Regions from separate parts of the Paenibacillus sp. FSL K6-1318 genome, predicted to be linked through region 3. Evidence: predicted binding sites of a transcription regulator. Region 3 holds the regulator's gene; each other region holds the start of a gene.
The links. Region 3 encodes NrdR, which represses ribonucleotide reductase genes. Its sites were predicted from a motif close to AACACNATATATNGTGTT; they were not measured.
Positions count from the first base shown of each region.

Region 1: NYE45_RS10160 (adenosylcobalamin-dependent ribonucleoside-diphosphate reductase) is a predicted target of NrdR. The motif match lies at 2,004-2,021, and genes of this name have one in related genera.
Region 2: NYE45_RS28060 (anaerobic ribonucleoside triphosphate reductase) is a predicted target of NrdR. The motif match lies at 2,265-2,282, and genes of this name have one in related genera.

Region 1 is NZ_CP150270.1:2,253,513-2,257,804, forward strand. It holds gene NYE45_RS10155 (SNF2-related protein) at 1-1,748, opposite strand, end outside; gene NYE45_RS10160 (adenosylcobalamin-dependent ribonucleoside-diphosphate reductase) at 2,084-4,292, shown strand, end outside.
Region 2 is NZ_CP150270.1:6,263,734-6,268,025, forward strand. It holds gene NYE45_RS28050 (aldo/keto reductase family protein) at 1-86, opposite strand, end outside; gene NYE45_RS28055 (histidine kinase dimerization/phospho-acceptor domain-containing protein) at 253-1,848, opposite strand; gene NYE45_RS28060 (anaerobic ribonucleoside triphosphate reductase) at 2,330-4,291, shown strand; gene nrdG (anaerobic ribonucleoside-triphosphate reductase activating protein) at 4,288-4,292, shown strand, end outside.
Region 3 is NZ_CP150270.1:2,106,618-2,110,909, forward strand. It holds gene NYE45_RS09425 (MntP/YtaF family protein) at 1-278, shown strand, start outside; gene coaE (dephospho-CoA kinase) at 288-884, shown strand; gene NYE45_RS09435 (lytic transglycosylase domain-containing protein) at 881-1,444, shown strand; gene NYE45_RS09440 (alpha/beta-type small acid-soluble spore protein) at 1,527-1,748, opposite strand; gene nrdR (transcriptional regulator NrdR) at 1,865-2,332, shown strand; tRNA gene NYE45_RS09450 (tRNA-Ala) at 2,518-2,590, shown strand; gene NYE45_RS09455 (PLP-dependent aminotransferase family protein) at 2,716-4,137, opposite strand.

The DNA of each region.
Region 1 (4,292 bases), 150 kb from region 3:
TTGCGAAGATCTAACCCGGATACAGCAGGGCCCTCATCCGCGACTTCACGCTGAATGGAGCTCAGCGATTGTCCAAGTGAATCCATCTTGCGGCGAATATCTTCTTCATTTTGTGATTCCAGCATGATTTTGTACAAACTTTTCTCAATAGACTCCTTTTTCTCCAGCCGTTCCAGAATGACATCCAGCCCGCCGATCACCATCTCGAACATATTGATCTTCTCATGCAGCAGATTCAGAATGTGTTCCTCTATGGTTCCGGTTGTGGACAGGTTGAAAATGTTCACGTCATTCTGCTGTCCCAGCCGATGCACCCGACCGATCCGCTGCTCTACCCTCATAGGGTTCCAAGGCAGATCGAAGTTGATCATATGGTGACAAAATTGCAGATTAATGCCCTCACCACCCGCTTCGGTTGCAATCATGGCCTGCACACGCCCGCGGAAGAGATCCATCATCCAGTCTTTTTTGCCCCGATTCATGCCACCCCGATAGGGGACAGCCGTAAGCCCGTTGTTGCGGAAATAGTTTAGCAGATACTCCTGCGTGGCCCGATATTCGGTGAAGATAATCACTTTCTCATTCATGTTCCGAACCAGTTCCATCGTTTTCTCGGCTTTGGTATTCTCCTTGATCGCTTTAATATGGGCAACGAGTTCCCAAATCTTGTCCCGAAGGGGCGAATCCAGCGGAAGTTTCTTCGACAGATTCACCAGTGTTACGAATACAGCATCCCGACTGCTGCACACTTCCCGTTGTAATGTGACAAGGGAGAGCATGCTGCTCAGGTTGCCTCCGGCTTCCTGGTACTGGTCTTTAACAAAGGAAGTCACGCCATCGTACAACGCCTGTTCTTCAGGCGATAGTTGCAGATTCACATTGGAGACGTTTCGTTTGGTAAATTGAACGGGGCCTTCGCCTCGGCGGTTGCGAATCATGACTTTGGATAACTCGTTCTTAAGCTGTTCCTGATTTTTCGGAACCCGCTTGTCGACGACAAAGTTGGCTGCAAAGTCACCCTGACGACCCAGCTGACCCGGCTTCAGCAGGTTGATCAGATTGAACAACTCACTCATATCGTTCTGCACAGGTGTAGCTGTGAGCAGCAGGCAATACTTTTTGCGCAATTTCAGCATGAATTGATAGTTGGTTGTTTTCTTATTTTTGAGCTTGTGGGCCTCATCAATAATGATCATGTCGTAATCGGTATTTAGCAGCATATCTTTATGCGGATCACGTTTGGCTGTATCCATGGAAGCAACAACTACTTCATTCTGCCAGGAGTAGGCCTTTTTCTGGGCAATGGCAGGGATGCCGAATTTCGAATTCAACTCTCGTACCCATTGCAACACAAGAGAGGCTGGCACGAGAATGAGTACCTTGGATACGAGACCCCGAACCATATATTCTTTCAGAATGAGACCGGCTTCAATGGTTTTGCCCAGACCCACCTCATCGGCGAGAATGGCCCGGCCTGACATTTCAAATAATACTCTGCGAGCAGTGTCCATCTGGTGAGGGAGTGGGGTAAGGCCTTGTAGATGCTTGAGACATTGGATCTCGTCAAAATTGGGAATCAGGTTGGTCTCTTCGGCTTGAATGCCCAGTTGGAAGAGTCGATAATCTCCCCAAGGACCTCCTTTATCCAGTCGTGATTCCAACTGATTGATCCAGCTCCGATCAAATTCCAACGGAACAGGCAGCTCGGCTACAGGTTGATTTGTGTGGTGCGGGTTTTTCCGGTTCATGTTGCTTCCTCCCCTGCCATACGTGATGACGTTTTATTCGTAGGTAATAGTATGGACGAATGAGAGTCAGTTCATAACTCAACCTTCCGATCGCTGTTATCCCCAGATTTTTTCTGTCCCAAAAAATTCACAGATGTCGTATTCATGCGTATGAGGGTGTGTGAAGAAGTTTGTCCGAGCAGGGGAGTCTATGAAGATGGACTATGATAAAAGTTGCATGGAAAATCAATATATGGTGTTATATACTGATTTAATATCACTATATGTGGTGTTTCATCATATTTTAGTTGTATAGTGAAAATGTAGCTGTTATTCCGGGGAGGTTGAATGTAGCGATGAAATCAAACCAACGATCGTACCAATTAGAAGGACTCAGCGAAAAAATATTTCTGGACCGATACGCCTGGAAGGACGCTGATTCGAATCATGCCAAGGTCGGGGATGTTGTATTGGTATTAACGAAGGATGATCCCAAGTTCCCAACCAAGGAAGTGGGCGAAATCATTGAACGTCAGGGTCAGCTCGTACAAGTGAGGACTCGAAGCGGAGAGTTGATCGAGACAAACGTGGAGAAACTGACACTCAATATAGAGAAAACACCGGAAGAGATGTGGAGCCGTCTTGCCAAAGCGATGGCTTCTGTCGAATCCACAGCTGATCAGCGTGCAACGTGGGAGTCCAAGTTCCGCTCCGTGTTGGAAGATTGGAAGTTAGTACCCGGAGGCCGCATTGCTGCGGGTGCGGGGGCAAGCGATGAGCTGACACTCTTCAATTGTTATGTCATTCCGTCTCCGCAAGACAGTCGGGGTGGCATCATGAGAACCTTGACCGAAATGACGGAGATTATGGCACGAGGGGGAGGCGTTGGCATTAATTTGTCCTCTTTGCGTCCTCGCCGGGCGGTGGTCAAAGGTGTCAACGGATCATCCAGCGGTTCCGTATCGTGGGGTGGCTTGTTCAGTTATACGACTGGACTGATTGAACAGGGAGGAAGCCGCCGGGGTGCGCTCATGCTCATGATGAATGACTGGCATCCGGATGTGCTTGATTTTATTACCGTGAAACAAACGATGGGGCAGGTGACCAATGCCAATCTGTCTGTATGTGTGAGCAACGCATTTATGGAGGCTGTCAAGCACGACGGAGACTGGGATTTGGTTTTCCCCGATACGAACGATCCGGATTATGACACTGATTGGAACGGGGATATGCAGCAATGGAAAGCCGCAGGTCATTCGGTGGTGCACTATCGTACACTGAAGGCTCGCGAAATCTGGCATACCATTATTGAATCAGCCTGGAAATCGGCAGAGCCTGGTGTGGTATTTATGGAGTACTATAACCAGATGTCCAACAGCTGGTACTTCAATCCGATCATCTGTACTAATCCTTGCGCGGAACAAGGCCTGCCTGGCTGGGGTGTATGTAATCTGTCAGCAATTAATTTGTCCAAATTCTACGATGAAACAAATCATGATGTGGCATGGGATGAACTGGCAGAAACCACTCGTATCTCGGCTAGATTTTTGGACAATGTCATCGATGCAACACCATATCATTTTGAGGAAAATAGACTGAATCAGCAGCGTGAACGCCGGGTTGGGCTTGGCACAATGGGACTGGCAGAGCTGATGATTAAGCTGCGTATACGATACGGCAGTCCTGAATCCCTTGAATTTCTGGATAAACTGTATGGATTCATGGCAAAGGAGGCCTATCTGGCATCAGTAGAGATTGCAGCAGAGAAGGGTGCTTTCCCAGCATTTGAAGCTGAACCGTACTTACAGAGTGGATTTATGAAAAACATGGTTGCGACCTACCCTGAAGTGGGGGAGGCCATTCGTAAAAAGGGCATTCGAAATGTCACACTGATCACACAAGCGCCAACGGGCAGTACAGGTACGATGGTGGGCACATCAACAGGTATTGAGCCGTATTTCGCCTTCAAGTATTTCCGTCAAAGCCGTCTAGGTTATGATGAACAGTTCGTACCGATTGCACAAGATTGGCTGGATGAACATCCGGGTGAAGCTTTACCCGACTATTATGTGACGGCGATGGATCTGTCGGCTGAGAATCATATCCGCGTGCAGGCAACGATTCAGCAATGGGTGGATAGCTCCATCTCGAAGACGGCCAACTGTCCGGCTGATTTTACGGTAGAGGATACAGCTGAGCTGTACGAACTGGCCTTCGATCTTGGCTGCAAGGGAGTAACGATATATCGCGACGGCAGCAGGGATGTGCAGGTGTTGTCCACGTCGAAGAAGGAAGAGACCAAGGCTGGAGAGCAGAACACGGCGGAAGCTGAAGAGAAGACAGTCGTATCTGCAATAGAAAACCCGAATAATGCGGAAGGGCAGGCAAGTGATGGAACTTCCAATAGCCAGGTTGGGGTTAGAACGCATTCTTCCGATCAAATCCCTTCCTCTTCTACAGTGCTGGATAAGCAATACAGAAGCCGTCCTCAGGTACTGCGCGGTGCGACATACAAAATCAATACGCCATTCGGGATGGCTTACATTACGATCAATGATCTGGAGG
Region 2 (4,292 bases), 2.6 Mb from region 3:
TCCACATACCCTCCGTACGTCAGCCAGCTTCCCAGGCTGATCTCGCTTACTTTCAGTCCGCTTCCACCTAATCTGCGATAATCCATTGATTGCATATCCTCCTCTATTGGTTATAAAGATGAAGTTCACATTCTATTGTAACGTAACCAGCTCGGAATAAAAGGGCTTTGGCTCAGAAAATGGAAAATTCAAAGAAGCGCACCCATAACAGGTGCGCCAAATTAAGAAATTCATATTCGTCTGTCTGCGCAATTAAGGCAGCGTAATACTTAATGCGTTCAACAGATCCGCCTGTCTGACCGGCTTCGTTAGAACAGCATCAAAGGTTTCGGCTTCATGCAAGGCAATATGCATGCCATAGGGAACCAGAGCAACGACGGGCAGATTCTCCAGCCGCTGTTTCAGTTCATGTACAAAATCGACTGCGCCACCTTCCAGTAATCCCATATCCACAACGGCCACATCCGGCTTGAAGCCTTCCTTGATCCAATCATGCGCTACGGTCGAACCGGAGGTCATATGCACATCCATCTCCCATCTGCGCATCAGGGAAGAAACGCCTTGCAGAATATCAGGGTCTTTGGCAAGCAATACCTTTCTGCCTTTTAACCGCTGCTGAACACTTGCCAGCTGTGGCAACTCCCAGTACCTGCGTAATGGAAGGCTAATCTGAAATTCCGTCTCATTCTCCATCATACGATCCACCTGAATACGGCCATGCATGAGAATGGCAAGATTCTGACTTACCGCCAGACCCAGATTGCTTCCGATCAGTTTTTGGATATCCGATAACATCTGGCCCGTGTACTTCACCTTGAGCACAAGTGTACCGGTCTCCTCAGTCTCTTCTCCGTTCACCACTGCCGTGATCAGAACCGACCCTTCACGCGTTGAATCCATAGCATACTGAATCACATGTGCAAGCAGCTGACCAATCTTGACTTCATCACCAACGAACACTTGCGACACATTCAGTTCGAGATTTAATCCCAACTCAATGTTCTTGCCCGCTGCAATCCCCGCATAGAGATAGACGGTATTCTCAATGGTGCCGACCAGATCGAACGGATCATCATGTATAACGGTTTTACCTGCCTCATTAATATTGAAATTCATCATATTATTGAGCAAGGAGAGCAGGATATTGCCGCTCGTCTCAATCATATTCACATATTCCGACTGCTCCTCAGACATATCCGGAGTACGCATCAGATCCGTCAGTCCAAGGATGCCGTTCAACGGATTGCGAATCTCGTGACTCATCAGCTTTAGCATCTGCGCTTTGGTCATGGCCTCCGATTCGGCCCGTTCCTTCTCTGCCTGGAGCTGCTCTTGCATTTGTTCCGAATCACTCAGTTTCCGCTCCTGTACATGCAGCGTGCTCTCCAGATCGACAACATAACCCAGGAATACAGCCATCGCATTCAGTGTCTTCATGTCGGTTTCGCTGATCACGTAATCAGGATTATCCATCAGACAAATAGTACCGAATGTTTCACCGGATCTTCGCATGATGGGCACCCCCACGAAGAAACGATTCCCGAGCCCACTCGTGACATCCATAGATCGTGTCATCGGATGTTCACATGTATTCTGGATGGTAAGAACACTGCCCTTATCTCTTAATACCAGACTGCAATATGATTCGTTAAATGAAAGTACACTGCCTTTAACGATTAACTCTTCCGTACGGTTAAAGGCCTCCAAAATGACATTCGTTACCCCGTCATTCGTGGCAACGAAGATGGTATTGACCTTCAATATACCGCTTAATACGTCTACGATATGGGCCGCAGCTTCCTTTATATCTTCATAGAAGCCTCTCGTAATGCCTTCTGCCGTCCCCATGATTCACCCCTCTTATCTTAGCTGCACTTTCAAATCTGTATATCAGAATGTTTAATCACGTACAGGGGTCATCAAAAATCCGAATAGCTGTCACAATCTATACTTATATGATTAACACCGTAGAAGTATAAGAGAATCATACTCCCTGCCCATAGCCCATTTTTGGACAAAAGCAGGTCTTAAACGGATGGCTTAATAACCGAAAAGTCATGTCAAAGCTCCTTTTCGTATTGATCAAAACCCATCTTGTCCGACTTCGGATATTATACTTGCAGAATAACTAGAAATTATACGCTTCCGCTCAGACTTTGGGAACCTTTATCCGCAGCAATTAAAGGAAAGTCCACTTTGTCCAGTACGCTGTGTGATCATTATCACACCAAAAAAACCACATATAGTTTATAAATGGATAATACGAATCTACATATAGTGTTATGTGGAAATTGAATGATATCCGAAATCATTTTAGGAGGAACCTTACATGAACATGCTTGAGTATGCCACTCCACCGGCATCCGATCTATTATCCGACCTGGGACGACGAATTATTGGCGCAGAAGACGCCGATACGCTGAGGGAAAATGCCAATCTGAACGGAGACTCCTTCAGCGGCAAGATGAGCAGGCTCGGTTCGGAGACCGCCAAGTGGCATGCTCTGCGTCATGTATTGCCGGAAGAGCTTGCTCAAGCTGTGGAGAACGGGGATCTGTATGTACACGATCTGGATCAGTATGCACTCGGAACGACCAACTGTATCTTTATCCCGTTTGACCGTCTCCTTGCTGCGGGTTTCAACACAGGTAACGGATCGGTTCGCACACCTCAGACGATCATGTCTGCCATGGCTCTGGTTGCGATCATCTTCCAATCCCAGCAGAACAGTCAATATGGCGGTGTATCCGCCAATAAGATTGACTGGGATCTGGCCCCTTATGTACAGCGATCGTTCCGCAAACATTACCGCAAAGGGCAACGCCTCTTTGGTGAGAATGTCCTGCTTGAGGATGAACAGCTTCATCTGGACAGCATCGAAGCGAAGAATCAATGTCCGCGGGCATATGCCTTCGCCTATGAAGAGACTGAATTGGAGACAGGACAAGCTGCTGAATCGCTGATTCATAACCTGAATACGATGAGCAGTCGGGCAGGTGGACAGATTCCTTTCACTTCACTGAACTATGGATTATGCACATCAGCAGAAGGTCGGCTGGTATCACGCTCATTGCTGGAAGCGACGATCCGTGGTCTGGGCAACGGGGAGACACCTGTGTTCCCCCAACATATTTTCCAATGCAAACAGGGGATTAATCAAGCTCAAGGCGAGCCGAACTATGACTTATTCCGTCTCGCAGTCACCTGTTCATCCCGGCGGATGTATCCCAACTTTGTCAATGTGGATGCCTCCTTCAACCTGCCCTTCTATCATCCGGAGGATCCGGATACAATCATCGCAACCATGGGATGCCGCACACGTACACTGGCTGACCGGTTTGGGCGCAATCGTCAGAGTGGTAAGGGGAATCTGTCATTCAATACCATTAACCTGGTCAAGCTCGGCATCCGGTTTGGCATCTGCCAGGGCAGTAGGGCCGTTGCCGATCGGGCAGGTTTCTACACCGCCCTCGAATCCGTGATGCATAATGCTGCTGACGGTCTGTTGCACCGCTACCGCATCCAGACTGTGCAGCCTGCCAAGGCATCGGACTTCATGATGCGGGAAGGTGTATGGGAAGGTGGCGAACAGCTCGCTCCGAATGAGCCTGTTGCCGATCTGCTGAAACACGGTACATTATCCCTTGGTTTCATCGGTCTCGCTGAATGTATGACAGCTCTCTATGGGCGCCATCATGGACAGGACCCTCATGTGCATCGGGAAGCACTGAATATTATTCGCACCATGAGAGAGTTCTGTGACCGGATGAGCGAGCAGCATAACCTGAATATTACCCTGTTTGCCACACCTGCTGAAGGATTGTCCGGCAAATTCACGAAGATCGACAGAGCACGCTATGGCATCATTCCTGGAGTTAATGATCGGGAGTATTATACGAATTCATTCCATATTCCGGTCTACCACACTCTTCCAGCATATCGGAAGATTGAACTGGAGGCTCCGTTCCACACGTTATGTAATGCGGGTGCAATCTCCTATGTGGAGCTTGATGGAAATGTTCGAGCCAACACCGCAGCTTTTCTGCGGATCGTACAGTATGCACTGGCACAAGATATCGGTTATTTCTCCATTAACCATCCGATTGATCGCTGCCCTGCATGTGGTTATGAAGGGGTCATCGGGGATGTATGCCCAGGTTGTGAAGTCCATGAGGACCATGTGCACTTCCAGCGGTTACGCCGCGTAACCGGCTATCTGACCGGGGATTACAAAGTACGCTTCAATGCTGCGAAACAAGCCGAAGTACGGGATCGGGTGAAGCACCGGTGAA
Region 3 (4,292 bases):
CCAAGGCGGATATGGATAACTCGGGGAGTATATCTGCCCAAGAAGCGATGTGGCTTGGTATTGCCTTGTCTCTGGATGCGTTTGGAGCAGGATTGGGAGCGGCACTTCTGGGATTCCCTACACTATGGACGGCACTCATTATTGCGCTGTTTAGTGGGGCGTTTCTGTCACTCGGCATGAAGGTTGGCCTGCGATTCTCAGCTCTGCGCTGGATGCGAAGACTGTCTGTATTGCCAGCACTATTGTTAATGATTATGGGAATAATGAAGCTGTTATGAGGTGAAACGATGAATATAGGCTTAACCGGCGGGATCGCGACAGGCAAAAGCAGTGTTTCCGCCTATCTCGCCAGTAAGGGAGCGTTGCTCATCGATGCAGACGTGATTGCCCGGGAAGTTATGATGCCCGGGCATCCCGTTTTGGCCGCCGCTGCTGAGCGGTTCGGACAAGCCATACTGAACGAAGATGGAACACTGGATCGGAAAAAGCTCGGAAGCATTGTTTTTCAACAACCAGAGGAACGAAAGGCATTGGAGGCCATCACACACCCGGCAATCCGTAGAGAGATGCGCGAACGGGCCGCCGCATACGCGTTGCAACATCCGGATAAACTTGTGGTATCTGATATTCCTTTGTTATACGAATCGGGTCTGGAAGATGGTTTCGAGGAAGTGATGGTTGTATATGTTCCCAGGTCTGTTCAACGAGATCGCTTGATGAGTCGGGATGGAATGACTGCGGCACAGGCTGAAGCCCGGATGGATGTACAGATGGATATTGAGCGCAAAAAGCAGCTTGCAGACATTGTCATCGATAACAGCGGCTTATGGTCAGAGACGGAGCAGCAAATTGACTCATATCTACAGCGTAAGGGTTTGTTATGAAAATATTACGCAAGAAACGTGTACTGCTGTTGATGTTTGTGTCCTTTGTACTCGTGCTATTTCTGAATACAAACTGGATGGCATGGTTCTATCCGATTCATTATAAGGAAGAGATTCGCGCCCAATCCCAGAGTTATGAGGTTGATCCGTTTCTGATTGCTTCCATTATCAAGGTGGAGACCAATTTTAAGACAAGCAAGGAATCCAAACGAGGTGCCATTGGGCTCATGCAACTGATGCCGGACACCGCGAACTGGATACTGGAACAAGCCAAAATTCCAGACACTTCGCTGGAGGAATTGAAGCACGAGCCTGAACGAAATATTCAATTAGGCACATGGTATCTGCGGAATCTGTCCGATCAATTCGATGGCAATGAAGCGGTTATGATCGCTGCCTATAATGCGGGTCCAGGTAAAGTAAACAGTTGGCTCAGAGATGGTGTATGGGACGGCTCATTCGATACGGTGAAAGATATTCCGTTTGGTGAGACGCGTCACTATGTACAAAGGGTCATTTACTATTATAATCAGTATGTAAAGATCTATAATACGTTCTGAGTATATAAGTAGAAGCACAGAGCAGACCGGTTGTTCACCGGCCGCTCCATGCTCCTCTGTGTAGCGTATTACGATGCAGATATTATTGGTATTGACCTGCCAATTGCTGTTCTGCAATTGTTACCAGACGCTTCGTGATGTATCCACCGATCGAACCGTTCTCGTAAGAAGTCATGTTACCTTGGTATCCGTCTTGTGGGATGCTGATTCCGAGTTCTTGAGCAACTTCATATTTCAGTTGTTCGAGGGCTGCGGAAGCTTTAGTTACCACCAAGTTGTTGGAGTTACCGTTGCTTTGTGCCATTGCTGTTCACCTCCTCGCGGGTTGGTAAAAGTATTATGTGTCGGCAATGCGTTTTTCATTACAAAATGAGTACAGGGAATATGTGGTAAAAAGTAAAACGTGGGAAGTGATCTGATTTGAAATGTCCTTATTGCGCTTTTCTGGGCACCAAAGTCCTTGATTCAAGGCCGGCTAATGAATCAAAGTCGATTCGTCGCCGTCGTGAATGTGAGCAGTGCGCCAGAAGATTTACAACGTTTGAGATGATTGAGGAAACACCATTGATCGTTATTAAGAAGGATGGCAGTCGGGAAGAGTTCAGCCGGGACAAGATTCTCCGTGGGCTTATTCGTGCCTGTGAGAAACGCCCAGTCTCTGTAGAGACGCTGGAGATGATGGTATCTGAGGTAGAGAAGTCTTTGCGTAATACAGCCGATGCTGAGGTCGAGAGTCGCCAGATTGGTGAGCTATTGATGGAGCAGCTGTTTCCAGTCGATGAAGTGGCGTATGTGCGCTTTGCTTCCGTGTATCGCCAGTTTAAGGATATCAATATGTTCATGAAAGAACTAAAATCCCTGTTGTCCAAAGACAATCTGGAGGATTAGTGAAGTGGGTAAGGGGAGAAGAGCAGTCTGGGGTTCCAGTCCGTATGTGCCAGTGAAATCGGTTGTTCTTCTCCAATCACTTTGGAGCTTCAAAAAGTGATTGACAGCGAAAGCTGGATTTTATATGATATAGGAGTCGCCTGCGGAACGTAGCAGTGCTGGACAAGCTATTCATTTCATATCCTGGGGCCTTAGCTCAGCTGGGAGAGCGCATCGCTGGCAGCGATGAGGTCAGGGGTTCGATCCCCCTAGGCTCCATATAGCAGTAAAAAAACACGCCTTTAATGGCGTGTTTTTTTGTTTTGCACTTAAATTATCCATGATACGTTGCCAGACTAGCCTTCAATTCATCTAATTACCGCGAAAGACTCAATGTAACCTTATCATTCACCATCTCCAAACCAAGCACGATGAAGTGAATGTACGCCCTCTTGAATATCCTTCATACTCAAACCGCCAAAACCGATCTGAACCATGGATTGCTCAGCCTGAGCTTGTTGTGCCCAGAAGGGCGATACAGGATAGACTTGGGTACCTTCCTTTTCAGCAGTGGCAATCAATTGCTGCTCATGCATTCCATTATGTACACGCAGCAAAATGTGAAGTCCTGCATCCTCACCAATGATTGTCACGTTAGAACCCATCAACTGCTGAATCGTTGAGATTAGTGTGGATTGCTTTTGTCGGTATACTTTGCGCATTTTGCGAATGTGGGCTTCCCAATGTCCATTTCTCATAAAAAGTTCCAAGGTATTCTGATGAAAACGTGAAACGGTCTGATCATACAGGCGGTAGTTATGCTTATTATGAAGCTCCAGCAAGTTTTTAGGCAGAACCATATAAGCAATACGTAATGAAGGAAGCAGGCATTTTGAGAAAGTCCCCAGGTACACTGTATGTTGATGGCTATCCAGACTCTGCAAGGAAGGTATCGGCTTACCGACATATCTGAACTCGCTATCGTAATCGTCCTCGATAATAATGCCATTCTGGTCTGCTGCCCATTTCAGTAATTGCATTCTCTTGTGGAGGGGCATGACCATGCCATAGGGGAATTGATGAGACGGTGTAATATACACGATGCGGGACTGACTCTCATAAAGCTGCTGAATATGAAGCCCATCCGTTTCCAGCGGAATCGGACGAAGTTGTAGACCATGATGTTGAAAAATCGTCCGAGCACCGTCATAGCCAGGCTCTTCCATCGCTATACTGTGGTTATCGGGTCCTAATAATCCAGATAACACGGCAAGTAAATATTGAATGCCAGCACCTATCATAATTTGATCTGGTGAACAATTCACGCCTCTTGACCCGTGCAGGTACTTGGCAATTTCCATTCGAAGGCCAGGTTCTCCGAGAGGATCACCATAAGAAAATAAGGCCTGATGGTTCTGTTGTAAGCTTAGATTGGATAATTTACGCCAAGTGGCAAGTGGAAAATGCTCAGCATCCACATCACCATATCGAAAATCGTACGGGATCGTTGGATGAGCCAGTGATTGACTTTCCGATCCTTGTTTACCAACATGAGGCGATGAGGATAAGGAATCCAATTGCAGATCCATAACGTATAAGCCACTTCTTGGTTTGCTTAGCACATAGCCTTCTGCCAATAACTGCTGATAGGCCAAATCAACGGTGTTACGGCTAATGTGTAAGTGTGCAGACAGGGATCGAATGGATGGAAGCCGTGTCTGGGCTGGCAACTTTCCGTTCATAATTTCTTTCTTAATATATTGATATAGCTGGGTGTATAACGCTTCTTCGGACTCTCTCTTCAGCAATAAGGTTAAATCGATCATCTATAACCTCCTATTGGTTTTGTCAACTGACCCTATAATATAGTTTAGTTTTGTAACTACTTATGGGGTCAATGGACGATTACAATTATATCACGTCCTGTCTGGGTGGGAACAGCACTCCATGACGGGGATCACCATTGCTTTAGGAGGAGACT